Regions from separate parts of the Sinorhizobium sp. BJ1 genome, predicted to be linked through region 2. Evidence: predicted binding sites of a transcription regulator. Region 2 holds the regulator's gene; the other holds the start of a gene.

Region 1 (5,887 bases), on a different contig from region 2:
GAAACCGGCAGGCCGGCTTCGAGAGCAGCAAGACGAGCGAGATTGCCGGCGCTGTTTGCGGCGTTGCCGAGAAGCACGTCGTCGATCTCGTTCCGGTCGATACCGGTGTCCGTGACGATCCTGTCGAGCAGCAAGGCGGCAAGGGTTGCCGGCTCGATCGTCGCAAGGCTGCCGTTGACGCGGCCGATCGGGGTGCGCAGCGCCGCGATGACGACCGGGGTGCGAGCGGGATCAGAAGAGCCGTTCAAGGACACCGTTTCCCTCCGCGATCCATTGCCGCAGTTGACCGGCCGCAATCTTGCCGGAGGCGGTCATCGGCATCTCCCGGCAGAACCAGATCTTGCGCGGGTGTTTGTAGCGCGGCAGGGCGGCAGCAAGATGACGCTCGAGCGCCTCACGTTCGAACGTACCAACGTTCGGCTGGATGACTGCTGCAAGCTCGCTGCCGAGATCCGGATGATCGAGACCGAAGACCAGCACCGCGCTTACCCCGGCGGCGCTCATGATCGCGGCCTCGACTTCGGAGGGATAGATATTGTTGCCGCCGGAAAGCACCATGCCGCCGGCGCGGCCGATCAGATGCAGGGTGCCGTCCTCATCGAGAAAACCGAGGTCGCCGACGGTTGCGAGCCGTCCCTGGCGGCGAAAGCCGACGCCGTCGCAGCCAGGGATGTAGCCGTCCGATATCAGCGCGCTTTCGACGAAGATCGTCCCGGTTTCCCCCGGCGACAAGCTATTGCCGTGATCGTCGAGGACGGCCAGCCGGACGCCAGGGAATGCCTTGCCCACCGCGGTCGCCGCGTGACGATCGTCTGCGCCGGCGACGGTGATGAAGCCAAGTTCCGATGCGCCGTAATATTCGGTCACTTCAGCCGTCGGGAAGGTGCTGGCGGCAGCGCTCCGGTCCGCCGGCGTGAGCTTGGCGCCGGCGACGGTGATCTTTTCGACGGAGGTCAATGCAGCGCCTTCGGCCTGTTCGCAAAGCCGCCGCAGCATTGTCGGCACCAGCACCAGGCGTTTTGCATCGGCGCCGCCAATAACTTCGAGCGCCTGGCGCGGCTGGAAATGACGTGCGCCGATGAATTCGGCCCCCGCCGCAAGGCTCTCGACAAGCGCGTAAAGTGCCAGTCCGTGTGCCAGAGGTCCGGGCGCGTAGGTCGTCGTTTCCGGTCCAATGCCGAAGAAATTCCGACCAGTTTCGAGGCTGAGGCGCCAGGATCTTCGGTCGCGGATGATCGCCTTCGGCTCGCCGGTGGTGCCGGAGGTGAAGACTACGAGAAAAGGTTCCGCCCGGTCGCCGACGCGAATCGGTGACGAACCGTCGAAGGCCTCTAGTGCATGCGTTTGCCCGGCGGAGGGCACGTCCAGTTGCAGAAGATCGCCGTCCGCGCGGATGACGATCTCCGGCCGCAGTTTTTCCGTCATCCGCCGGCGCGTCGATGCCGGCTGGTGCGGATCGATGAGCGCGGCACAATTGCCGCCCGACGCCGCGGCGATGAAGGCCGCGGCAAAGAGCGGGTGATTGCCGGTTTCGAGGGCAATCAGCCGCACGCGGCCGGAAAGCACGCTGTGCCCGGTTGCGTGCAAGGCCGATTGTTCGATCGCATAGAGAATGTGGCCTGCCGCGGCAGCAAGCTCGCCGAATGTGAAAACCCGGCCCTCCATGCGGAAGGCCGGGGCGTGCGGGCGCTCGCCCGCATGCAGCATTATGGCGCTCGCAAGCGGCATCGCGTCAGGCGCGGGCCGGCAGCAGCGGGTAGCCGGCGTAGACGGCGCGGGCGGCGAGCGTCGCGATCGCCGCCTTGAGGAGATCGCCCGGAATGAACACGAGCGAACCGGTCGCGGCGGTCATCAGCGGCGTGCCGGTAACCGCGGAGAGCCACGGAACGCCGATCGCGTAGAGGACGACGATGCCGCCGATCACCGAGGCGAGGAAGAAACCGACGAACTGGCGCCCTTCCGAATTTCCCGGCTGTACGAAGCGCTCGGCGATCAGGCCGGTGACGTAAGCGGCGACCGCCCAGCCGAGGATGAAGCCGCCCGAGGGGCCGGCGAAGACGGCGAGCCCACCGCGGCCGCCCGACAGCACCGGCAGGCCGATGGCGACCAGGAGGATGAACAGCAGGAACGATAGCGCGCCGCGTCTTGCGCCGATGATGCAGCCGGCGAGCATGACGCCCATCGATTGCGCCGTGATCGGAACGGGGATGAAGCCGAGCGTGATCGGCGGAATGAGGCCGAGCACGACAACGATTGCGGCGAAGAGCGCAATGAGGACGAGGTCTCTGGTGTTCATGTGGTCCTACCCTTTATTAGAAAGCGCGAATTTATTGGCGGCGAAATCCGCGGGCGTCAATGGCCGCGGCGATCGTATCCGCATCTTTCAGCGTCAGGATGATCAGCGGCCCGATGATCGTCAACGGGCGGATTGGCAGTCCTCGCGCGCGGTGCGCCTCGCTGATCGCCTGATACCGGGCGAAGATATCCGGAACGAAGCGCAGGACGAGGCCGAGCGCCAAACTGACATCGGCCGCCCGCAACAGGCCAAGGCGCTCCAGGGGCTTCAGAAGGATGGTGATCTCGTCCATGAAGGCGCCGATCGTCGTCGTCGCCGTGACGGCGGCGGCAAGGAGTACGAGGGCCGTCAACCGCAGGATGAGAGCGACCACCTGGGGGACCGGAACAAGGAAGAGATTGACCGCGGCGAGCACGAGGATAGTGAACAGGACGAAGCCGACGCGCGAAAACGCTTCGTGCGCCGTCATGCCGAGGGAAAGATAGAGCGCACCGCAGCCGAGAAAGGCCGGCAGCAGCAGAAGCGGCGAATTCGTGGTGAAGAGCGCCACGCTGAGGACGAGGAGCGCAGTGAGCTTCAGGCGCACCGGCACCCGGTGGAACCAGCTCCGTCCTTCCACATAAAGGCTCGTCAGCATCCGGCCACCTCGTGATAGTAGCGGATGGTATCGTCCGGACTCCCGTCGGCGACGAGACGACCCTCATGAAAGAGCAGGAGCCGCTCCACCCCTTCGACCAGCCCGAGGTCGTGGGTGATGACGATCGTGTCCTCATCGAGCGCATCGATGGTTTCTGAAACCATGCGGCGGTTGCGCAGGTCGAGCTGGTTGGTCGGCTCGTCGAGGATCAGGATTCTCGGTCCGGTGACGACGACGCTCGCCATGGCGACGAGCTGCGTTTCCCCGCCGGAAAGCTCGTGCACCCGCCGCCGCGCCAGATGGCTGACGCCGAAACGGGACAGCACCGCTTCCGTGCGCGACGAAATTTCGTGAGCCGGCAGCCCGCGATTCTTGAGCCCGAACGCAATGTCGTCGGAAACGATAGGCATGATCAACTGGTGCTGCGGATTCTGGAAGATGAAGCCGGCTTCGGCAAGCACCGCCCTATCGTCCTTCACCGTGTCGAGTCCGTTGACCGAGACACGGCCCGTCGTCGGCTTGACGAGCCCGTTGATCAGTCGCGCGAAGGTCGTCTTGCCGGAGCCGTTGAGGCCGATGATGCCGATCCGCCGTTCGTCGAGGGCAAGCGTCAGGGGGTGGAGCGCAACCCGTTCGCCGAACCGAACCGTGCAATCGGTAAAGCGGATGTCCAATCCCAGTTCCTCGTGAGTTGTCGTGGGTGGCTCTATAGGCAACTCGATCTGCAAGGGCAATGCGCTTCGCTTCGCGGGGTGTATTTGAAAATTGGGAATAAAAGCCTACTCTCTCTTGCATGATGATTCGCCTCTCCAACCGCGATGCCCGGCGCATCTTTCTCGCCAAGCAGGGTCTCTCTACAGCGCCGCATCGCGCGCTCGGCAAGGAGGGTCTCCTGCGGTTGATCCAGGACATCGGTTTCGTCCAGGTCGACAGCATCGCAACCGTGGAGCGCGCCCATCATCAGATCCTGTTTTCGCGTAACCAGACCTATCGACGCGAACATCTGAACGAGCTCCTCGAGGAGGACGGCGAACTCTTCGAGCACTGGACGCACGATGCTTCGATCATTCCGAGCGCCTTCTTCGTCTATTGGAAACATCGCTTCAAATGGGAGAGCGAAACGCTCCGCGAGCGCTGGCGCAAATGGCGCGGTGAGGGGTTCGACGCGGGCTGCGACGAAACCTACGAGCGGATCGCCAGCGGCGGGGCGGTCATGGCGCGCGACCTGAAAGAGGATCATCACCAATCCGGCGGCTGGTGGAACTGGCATCCGTCGAAGACCGCCCTGGAGGTGCTCTGGCGGCAGGGCAGGCTCGCGATCGCCCGTCGCGTCAATTTTCAGAAGGTCTATGACCTCACCGAACGGGTCATTCCGGCGCATCACTACGAAGGCGATGTGAGCCATCCCGAATTTATCGACTGGGCCTGCCGGAGCGCACTCGAACGCCTCGGCTTTGCAACGCATGGGGAGATCGCCGCCTTCTGGGATCTCGTCTCGCCCGAGGAGGCGAAGACCTGGGTTGCCGATCATCGCGACGAACTTTGCGAGATCGTCATCGAGGCCGCCAATGGCGGCAAGCCGCGGCCGTCCTATGCCTTCGCGGGCTTTCCGGACAATCTCGGCGATCTTCCAGATCCGCCTTCGCGCATTCGCGTGTTGAGCCCCTTCGATCCCTTGCTACGCGACCGGAACCGGACAGAACGGCTGTTCGGCTTCTTCTACCGCATCGAGGTCTTCGTCCCGGAGGCGAAGCGCGAATACGGCTACTATGTCTTTCCCCTTCTCGAAGGCGACCGGCTGATCGGCCGGATCGACATGAAGGCCGACCGCAAGCGTGGCAGCCTCGACGTCCGGCGCCTCTGGCTCGAAGACGGTGTAAAGGCGTCGTCCGGCCGTATCGAGAAGGTGATGGCCGAACTCGATCGGATCGCCCGCTTCGCTGGCGTCGGAGACGTCAATCTGCTCGACGGCTGGAACGCCGCGCGGTCCTGATCGATTTTTCTTGGCTTGCGGCGCCGGGCTTCCTAAATGGAACGAGAATCCTTCACGACGCGGAGCAGAACGATGGACACCAACCTCATAAGCCTCTTCGATGCGGACGAGGCGACGGTCCGCAAGGTTCTCTCCGAGACGCTTGCCGGCGCCGACGACGGCGAACTCTTCCTCGAACATGCCCAGGCGGAGGTGCTCTCCTTCGACAATGGCCGCCTGAAGGGCGGCAGCTTCAACACGGACCAGGGCTTCGGCCTGCGGGCGGTCGCCGGCGAAGCGGTCGGTTACGCCCATGCCGGGGAACTATCGGTTGCCGCCTTGAAGAGGGCGGCGGACGCGGTAGGGCAGGTGACCCGCGGCTATTCCGGCTCCTATGCCGCTGCCCCGCAGCGCACCAACAAGAAGCTCTATGGCGATGAAAACCCGATCGGCGAACCGAGCTTCGAGACCAAGGTAACGTTGCTCCAGGAGATCGACGCCTACCTGCGCGCCAAGGAGCCCAAGGTCAGGCAGGTGACGGCGACGATCGCCGCAAGCTGGCAGGTGGTGGACATTTTGAGGTCGGATGGACATCGCGTTCACGACGTGCGGCCGATGACGCGCATCAACATCTCGGTCGTGGTTGGCGAGGGTGATCGGCAGGAGTCCGGTTCCTTCGGCATCGGCGGACGGCGCGGCTTTGGCGATTTCATCACGGAAGAGAACTGGAAGCGCGGCGCCGACGAGGCGTTGCGGCAGGCGCTCGTCAATCTCGAAGCGATCGATGCGCCGGCGGGAACGATGGACGTCGTGCTCGCTTCCGGCTGGCCGGGAGTGATGCTGCACGAAGCGGTCGGTCACGGTCTGGAAGGTGATTTCAATCGCAAGAAAACCTCTGCCTTCGCCGGGTTGCTCGGCGAGCAGGTGGCGGCCAGGGGCGTCACCGTCGTGGATGACGGAACGATCGAGGCGCGGCGCGGTT
Region 2 (5,887 bases):
CTCCACTGCCTTTGTAGGCCTAAAAGTACCCAAAAAGTACCCAGAATGGAAAAATCTAATCGTACTCCACGGGGCTTCACGCGTACGCATGTCACGGTAAGTCTTTGAAGATGCAATTAAAAAGGCCTGCACTATGAGGTGCAGGCCTTTTCTGAAACTGGCTCCCCGGGCCGGATTCGAACCGGCGACCTATCGATTAACAGTCGAGTGCTCTACCGCTGAGCTACCAGGGATCATCTGCGCCGCAGAAGTGAGGCTGCTAATACAAATGCTTTGTCGATTTGCCAAGCGGTTTTTCAAAAAAAATCTACGGTGCCGGTTGCGGGCCTGTGGAGAAAGCACCAACTGTTGGGAAGTTGGATGAAAGAGGCGTGATGACGAACGGCGGCAAGAAGAGGTACTTCGGCATCGATCCGCAAACGCGTCAAATCGTGCTCGGCAAGTGGCGGATCCCGTTGCCCGACTCGCCTGTATTGCGGATTTTGATCGGCTCGCTACTTGTTGTTTGCGGTCTGCTCGGCTTTCTGCCGGTCCTCGGCTTCTGGATGGTTCCGCTCGGCTTGCTCGTCCTGTCCCACGACATTCCTGCAGTGCGCCGTGCCCGCCGCAAGCTCGCCGTCTGGTGGGCCCGTCGACGGGGAACGCAGAATTCATCGGGGAAGTAGGCCACGCTCCGCAGCGACGCCGATTGAAACGCCATAAATCGCAGGCACCAACGGTGCCGCCTTGCAGGCTGTTCAAAGCTATTTGCGAATGTCCTTTTTAGACCTCTCCCTCTTGCGCTCCACATGGATTCGTTTTAAACGCCCGCCATCGCTCGATTTTCCGAGCACGAGAGGCCTCGTGGCGGAGTGGTGACGCAGAGGACTGCAAATCCTTGTACCCCGGTTCAATTCCGGGCGAGGCCTCCAAACAATTCCTTAAATATCACCGCTCAGCGCGATCGGTTTGAATCGCGCCGAAGGCCGGACATTCGAAAACGCCGGGTCGGCCTATCGCCCGCACCGGTCTCTACGCCTTCTCGACGTTCTCCGCCATGGCGTTCGCGTTCGCGCGCGAATTGCCGGCTTCCTTGATGATCTTTCGAGCCTGTTCTTCGGTGAGCTAGGGCTGTTCCGCAGCAACGCGGCGACGATCGCGCCCCGGGGATTTCCTGACCTCTGCCATGTGCTTCCTCCGACTTTCGCCGAATGACGGCGCCGAAGGAGGTAAGTCCCGTCTGTTGTGGCAGTGGGAACGACCGGGGGCTTGCCGGACGTGAGCGGTTCCAGGCAAAAGATAGTTCGGTGGTGGCCCTAATATTTGCGCCCGAGGCAGACGAACACTTAACAAGTCGCCAAGACTGCCCAAGCCGCTCAGTGATAGCGCCGCATCAGGCCGACGAGTTTGCCCTGAATCTTTACCCGGTCGGGACCGAATATCCGGGTTTCGTAAGCCGGATTCGCGGCCTCGAGTGCGATCGATGCGCCCTTGCGGCGGAATCGCTTCAAGGTTGCTTCCTCGTCGTCGATCAGCGCCACGACAATGTCTCCCGGGCTGGCGGTGCTCGTGTTTCGGATAATCACCGTATCCCCATCGAGGATGCCCGCCTCGATCATCGAATCGCCCTTGATTTCGAGCGCGTAGTGCTCGCCATTGCCGATCATCTCGACCGGTACGGAAATTTCGTGGGTGTTGTTCTGAATGGCCGAAATCGGCACGCCCGCGGCGATCCGCCCCATGACGGGCACCGTCATGGACGCGCTGTCGACCGGCGTCGGCGCAGGCTTCGGCGCGAGCGGGGGCTTGCCCAGGCTGCCCTCGATGACGCTCGGCGAGAAGCCGCGTCGCGGCTGAGAGGGAGCCGAATAGGCCTCGGGCAGTTTGATGACCTCGAGCGCACGGGCCCGATTGGGAAGCCGACGAATGAAACCGCGCTCCTCGAGCGCCGTGATCAACCGGTGGATGCCCGACTTCGACGCGAGATCGAGCGCATCTTTCATCTCGTCGAAGGACGGCGGGACCCCGGATTCCTTCATCCGTTCGTGAATGAACAGAAGCAATTCCTGTTGCTTGCGGGTCAGCATGCGCGTCACTCCAGATTCGCGAAACAAATCAAGAACAGAAACTATCCGTTCCATATGTGTTCCGCAAGCACTTAATATTCCGTGAACTTTAGCCGGGCGTCGAGGCGCGTCGCGGCAACCGGGAGCATTGCCGGACCGGAGTGACAAAGTGTTGGCGAGAGGCGCTTTCGGCGCAGCGTCGCACCTCGGGCGAACGTCCTCTTCGTCCGGGGGGACCTGCGCGTCGGCCTGACGAGCACTTCCTAGTAGGCGAGACGCAACCCGCCGGGGCTAAGAACGTCGAAATCAGGTTCAGGATAGGGGCCGTACCATTGGGTGTAGGTTGTGTTGCCCGTTGCACCCGTCGAAGCGCATCCTGAAAGTGTGAGAAGCGTGATTGCAGTGACGGCGATCAGAGATTTGAGGGGCATGATGTTCTCCACTTCCGGGAGTTGCCGATATGCAATGATGCCAGTAGCTAAGTCTCTCTCAAATCACGCTCTTTGGCAAGCGAGGGCCGATGCCAGAAGTCCGTTTCGGTCCGTGTAAACGCCGTGCCACCAACCTCCAGGGGTCCGGCCGGCGTTCCTTTACTTTCGGGACAGGCGATCGCGGCAGGTGAGGCGCGAATGCAGTTTCTGGTGGTGTTCCGGCGAGGGAAATCCTGGTGGAGTCGAAGGGAGTCGAACCCTCGACCTCCGCAGTGCGATTGCGGCGCTCTCCCAACTGAGCTACGACCCCAGCAAACCAAAGTATATAGGCGGATTTCACCGCCTTCGCCAGTCCATCCTTGTGCCGGGACGACCGCATGTTTTCCTAAAGTTGGGGTCGAGAAGGGTACGCGCCGCGGCGCCCGCTTCTTCACGGGGTGAGGATTTGCTCGAGTGTCGCGGCATCCTCGAGAAAGGCGGCCGGGTCGTCATTGGCGACGAATTCCAGCATCGCAAATCGCCGCCCGATCCAGCGAGACCGCGGAAGGGCGGAGAGGATCGTGCGCCAGTAGTCGGCCGCCGACGCCAAGGGAAAGCGGTTACGCTCCCGGTCCCAGGCGAAGACGTGGACATGGGACACATGCTGACCGACCCGCGCGACCTCGGCGAGCGCCTCCTCGACCGCGAGCCCGGGCCGCGGCTGCCAATAGAGATAGACATTGTCGTGGGCGATCGCCTCGATCAGGCGGCATGCCGAATCGGTCGTGTCCGTCAGGGATTGCGGATGATATTCCAACGACACGGTCACCTCGTGCCGCGCGGCCTCGGCGCCCATGTCGCGGATCGCATCTGCCGCAGCGCGTCTCTCAGCGGCGTTGTAGTCCTTGGAATCGCGCCGGCGCGTGCCGGGCCAAATGCGGATATTCGAGGCTCCGAGCGCGGTCGCACTTTCAACTGCGCGCACGAATTCGGAAAGGTCGTCGGTCGGTGGCGCGACGTAGGAGCCGTAGGATGTCGTCAGTCCAGCCCTTTTGCTGAGGCGCCCGACAATCCGGGCTATGGATGTCTTCCCGGGAGGAACATGAGCATCCCCCGCCCATTCGGCTGCGGCAATCCGGGCTTCTCTGGCCAGCTCGACAATTCTGTCCGGGGGCAAGCTACGGAAGGTGACGGTGCAGAGGCCGGCTTCGAAATTGCTCATGCCATGCGCTCCAAGTCGCTCTTGTGGATCTCGAATAGCAGCGGCCGATCCTCAAGAAAACGCTCGATTTCATCGACAGCCATTTCGCCGAGACGTGTCCTTTCGAGGCCGACGGCGCCGGCGATGTGCGGGGTCAGGAAAACGTTCGGCAGATCATAAAGAGGCGACGCATCTTCCGGCACCTCGGGATCTGTGACGTCGATGACGGCGTTGATCGCGCCCGTCTTCAACCTGTCGATGAGCGCGGTTTGATCGACGAGCGCCCCCCGCGCCGTGTTGATCAGGGTTGCCCCGTCCATCATCAAGGACAGCCGCCGTGCGTCGATCATGTGCCTCGTCTCGGGCAGCGCCGGCGCATGCAGCGAGACGATGTCCGAGTTCGCCATCAACGTATCGAGTTCAACTTTTTCCCCACCGAGGCCGGAAGCGCATTCCTGCCCGACCAGCGGATCGTAGAGCAGCACCCGATAATCGAAGGGGCGAAGGAGGTCGATCACCCGTCTTCCGATCCGCGAGGCGCCCACTATGCCGATCGTGCGGCGATAGTTTCCAATCGCCTGTCCCTGCAGGATCAGGGTCCGCTGGCGTCCTCTGTCGGCGGCATAGAGATCGCGGAAGCGAAAGACCTGCTTGCCCGCAAAAATGATTGCCGCGAGCGTGAACTCTGCGACAGGCACGGCATTGGCCACGGCCGCATGGCTCACGGTTATTCCCGCATCAAACACAGTCGTGTCGATCAGGCCCTTGACCGTTCCTGCCGCATGGACAACGAGGCGAAGGCGGGGCGCCGACCGAAGAACGGCCGCATCGAAGCGTGGAGCGCCCCAGCCGGTTACCAGGATTTCCGCTTCGGCGAGCAACCGCTTCGACCGGCTGTCGCCGAACACAGTCATCGGTTGCGGATCGAGTATGCGCGCAAGACCGTCGACCCGCGCGAGAAGTTCCGGCGTCAGGACGTGTTCCGTCCTTTCGGGCTGCATCGCAAAAGCCAGCGCCGGGCGGGTCATGGCTTGCGCCCCGGCGCCTGCATGGCACTGACGGTCACGCCTTGCTCCGCGATGGCGCGCAACGCGGCGATGTCCGGGGCGGCGGGCGGAACGTCCCAGTCGCTCGTTACGGCCGAGATGTCGCGAACCGCCAGGACGGCACAGCGAAGAATCGTTTTGCCAGCGGGAATCGTAGCCCGCAGTTGCGGTATCAACGTCTTTGCGGCGATGAGGTTGGTATTTGGTGGCGCCTTCTGCGCCAGACCTTGGCGCGCGACCATCGAGCCGAGGTCGCGAATTCCGCTGAAATCCTCTTCCCCGATGGCATAGGCCTCGCCTGTCGACGCGGAAAGCGTGTCGGCCTCGAAGTCTCGTCTGGCGATGGCAAAGCCGCCTTCGGCTGTTTCAAGCGGCCTCGGAGTCGTGATCCGGTGCACTCGCACATGCCAGGGTGAGGCCGGCAGCAGCCATGTCTCAACGACAACATCCGGCCAGGGCAACCACCTGGAAAAGAGCACATTGCCATCAAGCCGCGCCTCTTCGTTGGTCTCGCGCACGCGGTAATGAATGCCGTCGTCACTGAAAGCCAGCATGGAATCGAAGGCCCCGCCGGCAAAGGCCCGTTCGTCGCTCTCGACGCTGAAGCCGTAGCGCGTCGAATAAGCGAATTTCGCATATTTTTCCGAGCCGAAGCGCATCTGCCGGTTCTCCTGGCCGGAGGAAAGCGCCACGACGTCACCCTTGCAAGGCATCATCACCATGCCCGGATGACGGAGCGCAACCGTTTCGGAGGGCGGTGAAGGAGGCGTTTCCGTGAAAGTCCAGAACGGATGGTCATTGTCCACTGCGAGCGGCAGGAAGGCCTTGAACGCCCAATAGGGCGAGCCCGCCGAATTGTAGTTTTCCGACATCAAGAGGTTCGGATAGCTGTAACCGATCGACAGCACGCCGTCCCTGTGCGTCATCGGCTTGTCGGCCCACCATCTGAGGTGGCGAACACAAAGCCCCTTGATCTCGCCCCAAGGCAGCGCCTCGAGATCGGCGAAGGCCAGCGCCGACCAGAAACCGGCGCAGGCGAAGCGATAGGTGAGGCTGCGGCCAAAGGGGACGGTTGCTCCATCCTCGGCGAACCAGTGACGAAAATCCTGAGCAAAGGCGAGGGCGCGCTCGCGATAGCGCTTGGCGTGGTCATCCTCGACGAGGCGCGAGTAGATGAGGCTATAG

The links. The regulator LexA, encoded in region 2, represses DNA repair genes until DNA is damaged. The targets are predictions, from matches to a motif close to TGTTCNNNNTGTGTTCNG.
Region 1: a site for LexA is predicted at 3,612-3,629, ahead of CO676_RS05395 (energy-coupling factor ABC transporter ATP-binding protein). Genes of this name have one in related genera too.

The regions. Positions count from the first base shown of each region.
Region 1 is NZ_NWTH01000003.1:408,392-414,278, reverse strand. It holds gene CO676_RS05415 (thiolase family protein) at 1-248, opposite strand, end outside; gene CO676_RS05410 (class I adenylate-forming enzyme family protein) at 232-1,728, opposite strand; gene CO676_RS05405 (biotin transporter BioY) at 1,733-2,296, opposite strand; gene CO676_RS05400 (energy-coupling factor transporter transmembrane protein EcfT) at 2,328-2,933, opposite strand; gene CO676_RS05395 (energy-coupling factor ABC transporter ATP-binding protein) at 2,927-3,607, opposite strand; gene CO676_RS05390 (winged helix-turn-helix domain-containing protein) at 3,727-4,926, shown strand; gene tldD (metalloprotease TldD) at 4,999-5,887, shown strand, end outside.
Region 2 is NZ_NWTH01000005.1:452,682-458,568, reverse strand. It holds tRNA gene CO676_RS10650 (tRNA-Asn) at 159-233, opposite strand; gene CO676_RS10645 (hypothetical protein) at 375-665, shown strand; tRNA gene CO676_RS10640 (tRNA-Cys) at 838-911, shown strand; gene lexA (transcriptional repressor LexA) at 1,356-2,066, opposite strand; gene CO676_RS35190 (hypothetical protein) at 2,309-2,476, opposite strand; tRNA gene CO676_RS10620 (tRNA-Ala) at 2,711-2,786, opposite strand; gene CO676_RS10615 (TIM barrel protein) at 2,907-3,677, opposite strand; gene CO676_RS10610 (hydroxyacid dehydrogenase) at 3,674-4,684, opposite strand; gene CO676_RS10605 (DUF2264 domain-containing protein) at 4,681-5,887, opposite strand, start outside.